Regions from separate parts of the Bacillus sp. es.036 genome, predicted to be linked through region 2. Evidence: riboswitches for the same ligand, from Rfam matches in the RefSeq annotation. Region 2 holds a riboswitch; each other region holds the start of a gene.
The links. Region 2 has a riboswitch for S-adenosylmethionine ahead of ATG70_RS03015 (assimilatory sulfite reductase (NADPH) flavoprotein subunit). Riboswitches for the same ligand answer to the same signal wherever they lie in the genome.
Positions count from the first base shown of each region.

Region 1: another riboswitch for S-adenosylmethionine. It lies ahead of metK (methionine adenosyltransferase); the one in region 2 lies ahead of ATG70_RS03015 (assimilatory sulfite reductase (NADPH) flavoprotein subunit).
Region 3: another riboswitch for S-adenosylmethionine. It lies ahead of ATG70_RS10475 (methionine biosynthesis PLP-dependent protein); the one in region 2 lies ahead of ATG70_RS03015 (assimilatory sulfite reductase (NADPH) flavoprotein subunit).

Region 1 is NZ_PDIZ01000001.1:2,428,123-2,430,391, reverse strand. It holds gene pckA (phosphoenolpyruvate carboxykinase (ATP)) at 1-104, opposite strand, end outside; SAM riboswitch class I at 989-1,098, shown strand; gene metK (methionine adenosyltransferase) at 1,308-2,269, shown strand, end outside.
Region 2 is NZ_PDIZ01000001.1:563,845-566,113, reverse strand. It holds gene ATG70_RS03015 (assimilatory sulfite reductase (NADPH) flavoprotein subunit) at 1-1,362, opposite strand, end outside; SAM riboswitch class I at 1,521-1,632, opposite strand; gene ATG70_RS03010 (hypothetical protein) at 1,795-2,160, opposite strand; gene ATG70_RS03005 (hypothetical protein) at 2,157-2,269, opposite strand, start outside.
Region 3 is NZ_PDIZ01000001.1:2,033,707-2,035,975, forward strand. It holds gene ATG70_RS10470 (DUF1189 domain-containing protein) at 168-965, shown strand; SAM riboswitch class I at 1,060-1,170, shown strand; gene ATG70_RS10475 (methionine biosynthesis PLP-dependent protein) at 1,245-2,269, shown strand, end outside.

The DNA of each region.
Region 1 (2,269 bases), 1.9 Mb from region 2:
AATAAGGAATGTTCAACCAGTTCAGAAACTGATAAATTTACATGTGGATTGTTCTTATTTAAGATAGCATCCAATAACGGTGAGGAGAAGGAAGCTGTTTTCATACGTTAAACCCATCCTTTATTAAAGATTTCGTTGACTGACTCGTTTAACTCAAAAATAGTATAACACATTTGCGTGATTATTCTATACTAATCTATGTATTTTTTGCTTGAAGAGTGAAAAAAGAGCGAATAACGATTTGGTTAGGTTTGAGGGGTCCCTTCTTTAATATAAGAAGGCTTTTTTTATTGTGAAGGTAATGAATAAATAATCCAGTTCTTTCGAGTCAGGGTTCCGCTTTTCGTGTCTAGCTGCGACTCGCAGAAACTACGATATTTCACTCCTTCACAGGAACACAAAAAGCGTGTTCCAGTTCAGGAGTTCCAATATCTCCGTTTCTAACCGCTCGTCTCCGCTTTTCGTGTCTAGCTGCGCGGGCCAAATCCTCCGGCTGTTTCACCCTTTCGATTGAGACAAAAAGCGTCTCAGTCGAAAGGGTTCCAACATCCTGCGGATTTAAGCAGGCCCACTCCGCTTTTCATGTCTAGCTGCAGTGGGCAGGGTCTCGATCGCTTCCCCCTACAAAATGAACACAAAGACCGTGTTCTTTTTGTAGGGCTCCAGCACTTGTCGACCCTAAACGCCCACTTCCGCTTTTCGTGTCCAGCTGCAGCCTCCAGACCCTCGGTCACTTCACCTTTCAACCTGAACACAAAGACCGTGTTCATATTGAAAGGCTCCAGTGCCTGCCGGGTCTAACCGAAGGCTTCCGCTTTTCGTGTCTAGCTGCAGCGCCCAGCCTCTCGATCGCTTCACCCCATAAAATGAACACAAAGACCGTGTTCTTTTTATGGGGCTCCAGCGCTTGTCGAGGCTAAACGGGCGCTTCCGCTTTTCGTTATTGACACTTCCTTTTATCTACGTTATTATATGTCGAGAATGGATACTCTTATCCCGAGCAGGCGGAGGGACAGGCCCGATGAAGCTCAGCAACCAACTCCTATACAACAGGATTAAGGTGCTAACCTGCAAGACAATAGTCTTGGAAGATAAGAGGCGAAAGGCATGAGATACCAGCTCCTTTTCCCTCTAAATAGAAGGAAAGGGCTTTTTTAATGTCGTTGAAGTTGATGACACTATAAAAAAAGGTAAGACGATAAGATTCTGAATTCGTTCTCTCGTTTCGGCACAGGATAATAGGGAAATGAGTACCGTATCCATTACACTATAACTAGATAGGATCCAATCCTTAAGGAGGTACTTGAGTGAGTAATCGTCGTTTGTTTACTTCTGAGTCAGTAACAGAGGGGCATCCTGATAAAATTTCAGATCAGATTTCCGATGCCATTCTGGATGATATTCTTGCGCATGACCCAAATGCGCGCGTTGCCTGTGAAACTACAGTAACAACTGGGCTTGTATTAGTTTCCGGTGAAATTACAACTTCGCACTATGTGGATATTCCAAAAGTCGTTCGTGAAACGATTCAAGCAATCGGTTATACACGTGCAAAATACGGATTTGATGCTGAAACATGTGCGGTGCTTTCATCTATTGATGAGCAGTCTGCCGATATAGCAGCAGGTGTAAACGTTGCTCTTGAAGCGCGTGAAGGCACAATGTCAGAAAGTGAAATTGATTCAATTGGTGCAGGTGATCAGGGTCTTATGTTTGGTTACGCATGTAATGAAACTTCTGAATTAATGCCGCTACCAATCTCTCTTGCGCATAAGCTAGCTCGTCGATTGAGTGAAGTAAGAAAAGAAGAAATTCTTCCTTATCTTCGTCCTGACGGAAAGACTCAGGTTACGGTTGAATATGATGAATCTGGAAAGCCAGTTCGCGTTGATACGATCGTTGTTTCAACACAACACCACCCTGAAATTTCACTTGAACAAATTCAGCGTAACATTAAGGAACATGTTGTGAAGCCAGTTGTTCCTGCTGAATTGATTGATGATGAAACAAAATACTTCATTAACCCAACTGGCCGTTTTGTGATTGGTGGGCCACAAGGTGATGCAGGTTTAACAGGAAGAAAAATCATTGTTGATACTTATGGTGGTTATGCGCGTCACGGTGGTGGTGCATTCTCTGGTAAGGATGCTACGAAAGTCGACCGTTCTGCTGCATATGCTGCTCGTTATGTAGCTAAGAACCTCGTCGCTGCAGGTCTTGCCGATCGTTGTGAAGTTCAGCTTGCCTACGCGATTGGTGTTGCTCAGCC
Region 2 (2,269 bases):
ATTGTTTGGCAGTCTAAAATTCTCGTTCCGCTGTACAAAGACTGGAAGTTGATCACCTGGCTGTGACCGTTCAGCGCACTGTCCCGAACAGACGCCAGTGCGAGCGCGACCGTGTGCGTCATATCGTAGCGCCCCAATTGTAAGATGAACTTCGTCTTCGCTCGCTTTCGGACTGCTTGCAATAGAGTAAAGACGGACTGGTATTTTACGCAGTATCTTCACAAAATCCTCTGCAGCGATTTCCCACGGTCCGTAATCTTTCACCAAATCAATAAGATCTCTTCCGTAAATGTAGGTCTTAAGCTCTTCTCCCTCGGCATTCACCATGCGGAGAAGCTCTGCGCTCTCCGTAAGCTCCGCAATCTTCTTAAGCAATGGTTTTGTTAGACTTGTAATCTCATACGTCTTCGTCAAAGCTTCCTGAAGAGACTGCACGTCTCCCTGCTTGTTTATGACCACATGGCTGTCTCGGTCCCAACTCATTTCTTCAATCAGTTGAAGCACAAGCGTGGTATCATTTTCTGGATAAATCCCCAGACTGTCGCCTGGTTCGTATACGAGATTGGATCCTTCAAGATCAAGCTCAAGATGACGCGTTTCTTTATTCGATCCTCGTCCGTTTAAATTAATATTTTCTAAGATCTCTGCTTTAAACGGATTCGTTCTTGAGTACGAAAGATTCGTTTCACTAGCTTCCTTAGAAGGTGACGCTTCACTCTTGGACGGGGCATCAGACAGCAGACTCATGACACCTTCAAACCATTCTTCCGCAGGTTCTTCAAAATCCAAATCACAATCGACACGAGGATAAATTCTAGTAGCTCCTAATTCTTCCAGACGTCTATCAAAATCTTTCCCAGTTTGACAGAAAAATTCATACGAGCTATCTCCAAGTGATAGGACAGAAAATCTAATTTCTCCTAATTCAGGAGCTCGCTTACTTTGGATAAAGTCGTAAAAGCTTAGCGCATTATCAGGAGGATCTCCATCTCCATGCGTGCTTGTAATCAATAAAAGGTCTTCTACTTTCTTAAGTGACTTTGGTTTAAAATCATCGAGGGATGAGAGCGTAACGTTGTACTTTTCGTGATCAAGCCGCTCAAAAAAAGATTCTGCTAGAGACTGACCATTTCCCGTATGAGAGCCATAGAGAATCGTAATTTCACGCGTTTTTGGTTCATTCTTTGAGAACGCTTCTTCAGCTGAGGGAGCTTCAGTTGTTGCCGCTGTTTCTGCCACTCCCGGAACAGAAAGATACCCGCTCAGCCAAATTTTCTGCGTTTCATTTAGTGTTGGTAATAGACGATTTAAAAGTTCCGTTTGTTCTTGATCAAAAGGACTATTCATAACCTGTAAATGCAATACAATCCACCTCGCATAGTTAATTCAATGTAATACAAGTTGTTTACCCGGATTTAAAACCGTATGAATACGAAGCATGCTCCTCTCTTCTAAGATACACATAAAAAACCTCTCTTCTTTAAGCATAAGAAGAAAGGTTTGTGAGAACGATGCCAATCTTCTTATCTTTCAGGATACACCTGCTGGATTTGGCACAGTATGAGTTGATTATTCAACTCATCGGTTGCCGAGGCTTCAAAGGGCCAGTCCCTCCACCTCTCTTGATAAGAAATGTTGCTATAAAGTTTTGATAACAATGATTGTTTCAAATAATATCTTTTGTTTAACAAAATGTCAATGTATTATTAGAAAATTATCACCATTCAATTAAATGAAACGTGATGATCGCAAACATTCATTAAGAAAAATGAGTCAAATGATTTAGGTCTATTTTCATGAACGTTGATGCTTATTTTTTAACTTCATAATTTCAAACATATTCACAATCAATAGAAAGATAACAATCCCCAGTTTTACCCCAATCGAATAAGGAAGCGGGGTTACTAGTAAGAGAATAGCCATAAAAGAAACTGTACAGGTTCGTATGACCTCTCCCTTAAGAGACGTTTTTCTCACCTCACCACGCAGCCATTTCACAAGGGTTCTCCCAACGCTAGTGATGGCAATAACCATACAAACAAGATAAGTCCATATCGGTAAATAGTACGGTACCACAAAGATTGTAAGCGACAGCAAAATCGTCAGCACCGCATATCGGATTGTGACTTCTTTATATGTAAGCAAGTTGAAATCTTTCAAGTTGAGCCCTCTTTTTGTTGCTGATCATGTGTCATCTCTTGAGACACCTGTTCCACCCGGTTCATAGTGAAAAACCAGAAAATACTCATGAAGAAATAGTAGATTCCGA
Region 3 (2,269 bases), 1.5 Mb from region 2:
CATCGCTCCCCTCTTTGTAAAGAGTTAATATAGAATTGTAATGATATTATGATGAAATCAATTTTGTTTCAAGAAAGTTTCAGCAAGTTTATTGTTCCCATCTACTTATATAAGATAAACTGGTTTAGTGGGATTACTCTCACATACCTAGAAAGGAGATTTTCAATTTGAACGTTTTTAAACAACTGTATTATAGCTTATTTTCTCCAAAAATGATGGCGCGATTCCGTTTTCAAAAACTAGGGAAGCCGATATTGTATGTGTTTCTCCTAATGCTACTTTCTTCTGTACCTATAGGGATTATTACAGCGGTTTCGTTTACCAATGCTTACGAAGACCTTAAAACACATATGGGAGATTTACCTGAATTCACTTTACAAGATGGCACACTAAAAAGTGACCAATCTGAACCACTTATAAAAAAAGAAGATGGAAACACATTTATTTTTGATGCTACAGATGAAATAAAGCCAGACGATGTTGATTCCTATGAATCAGCTATTGCGTTCCTAAAAGATCGAATTATCGTAATGGATAGTGGGACAAGACAAGAGTTTAATTATAGTAATTTCAGCTCAATGACTTTTACAAAACAAGATGTAAGTGAACTCACGAAAAATTTAGATAACTTGCTTCCAATCTTTATCCCACTCTTAATCTTTGTCGTCTATTTATTCCAGACTGGCCTCAAATTTATCGGAATTACCGTTCTAGCGACAATCGGTTTACTATTAAAGTCACTCGCGGGTAGAAAAGCATCCTATAAACAACTCTGGGTCCTATCGGTTTATTCCGTTACGATTCCAACCCTTTTCTTTACTATTATGGCGTTAGTAAAAACAACCGTCCCATTTGGATTTCTTCTCTATTGGTTTGTAGCCATCATGCTACTCTACCTAACCATTAAGGAAATTCCTCTTCCGAAAAAACGTGTAACGAACGAAAGACCTAATTCACCTGAGTAAAAATTTTGATTATTTTATCAAATCACTTGATTTTCGCTTTAAAGTAATGTAGATTATGTAAAAAGCGACACATTAAAATTCCATATACTTTCAATTCTTATCAAGAGAAGCAGAGGGACTGGCCCGAAGAAGCTTCAGCAACCACCGGATATTTTCTGGAAAGGTGCTAACTCCAGCAAGTTGAATTCAACTTGGAAGATAAGAAGAAGAGCAACCAAAGTCTTCTTCTTATAGAGGGCTTTTTTTTATTGCCCTTACTTAATGAAAAGGAGATTGATTATGTCAAATAACCATTACGATACGCTACTTGTTCAACTAGGTAATAAATCAGATCCACAAACTGGAGCTGTAAATCCTCCTGTTTATTTTTCCACTTCCTATAGGCATGAAGGAATTGGCCAATCAACAGGGTTTGATTATTCAAGAACAAAAAACCCTACTCGTTCGATTCTGGAGTCTGCAGTAAATGAACTCGAACATGGTGACCAGGGCTTCGCATTTAGTTCCGGCATGGCTGCCATCCAATCAATTATATCTTTATTTAAAACCAGAGATCATATACTCGTTTCAGATGACCTATATGGTGGCACATATCGATTATTTGCTCACGCAGAAAAGCATTTCAACTTATCATTCACCTATTTTGACAGCCAAAATATTGATAGCATCGCACCATTAATAACTCCGTTTACTAGGGCAATCTTTATCGAAAACCCTTCAAACCCCCTAATGAAGTTAACCGATGTTGAAGAGATTGTGACGATTGCCAAGACATACAATTTATTGTCAATCGTAGACAATACGTTATTCACCCCTCTTCTACAAAACCCCCTTTTACTAGGGGCTGATATTGTTATTCATAGCGCAACGAAATACCTTGGGGGTCACAATGATGTGCTTGCAGGACTTGTCATTGCCAAAGGTGAAAAGCTCTGTGCTGAGATTGAACAATATCAAAACGGTGCTGGAGCGGTTCTTTCTCCGTTCGACTCCTGGCTCCTCATTCGAGGAATGAAGACATTACCTCTTCGACTAAAGCAACATGAGGAGAATGCTCGAGCTATCGCAACATACTTAAGAAATCACGACGCAATATCTGACGTCTTCTATCCTGAAAAAGGGGGTATGCTGTCGTTTCGATTACAGTCTGAAGCATGGGTTGATCCATTTCTAAGGAACTTGAAACTGATTACCTTTGCGGAAAGTCTTGGAGGCGTTGAGAGCTTTATTACTTATCCAGCCACACAAACACACGCCGATATCCCAGAAAAGATCAGACTCGAGAAAGGTGTTTGTAATCGACT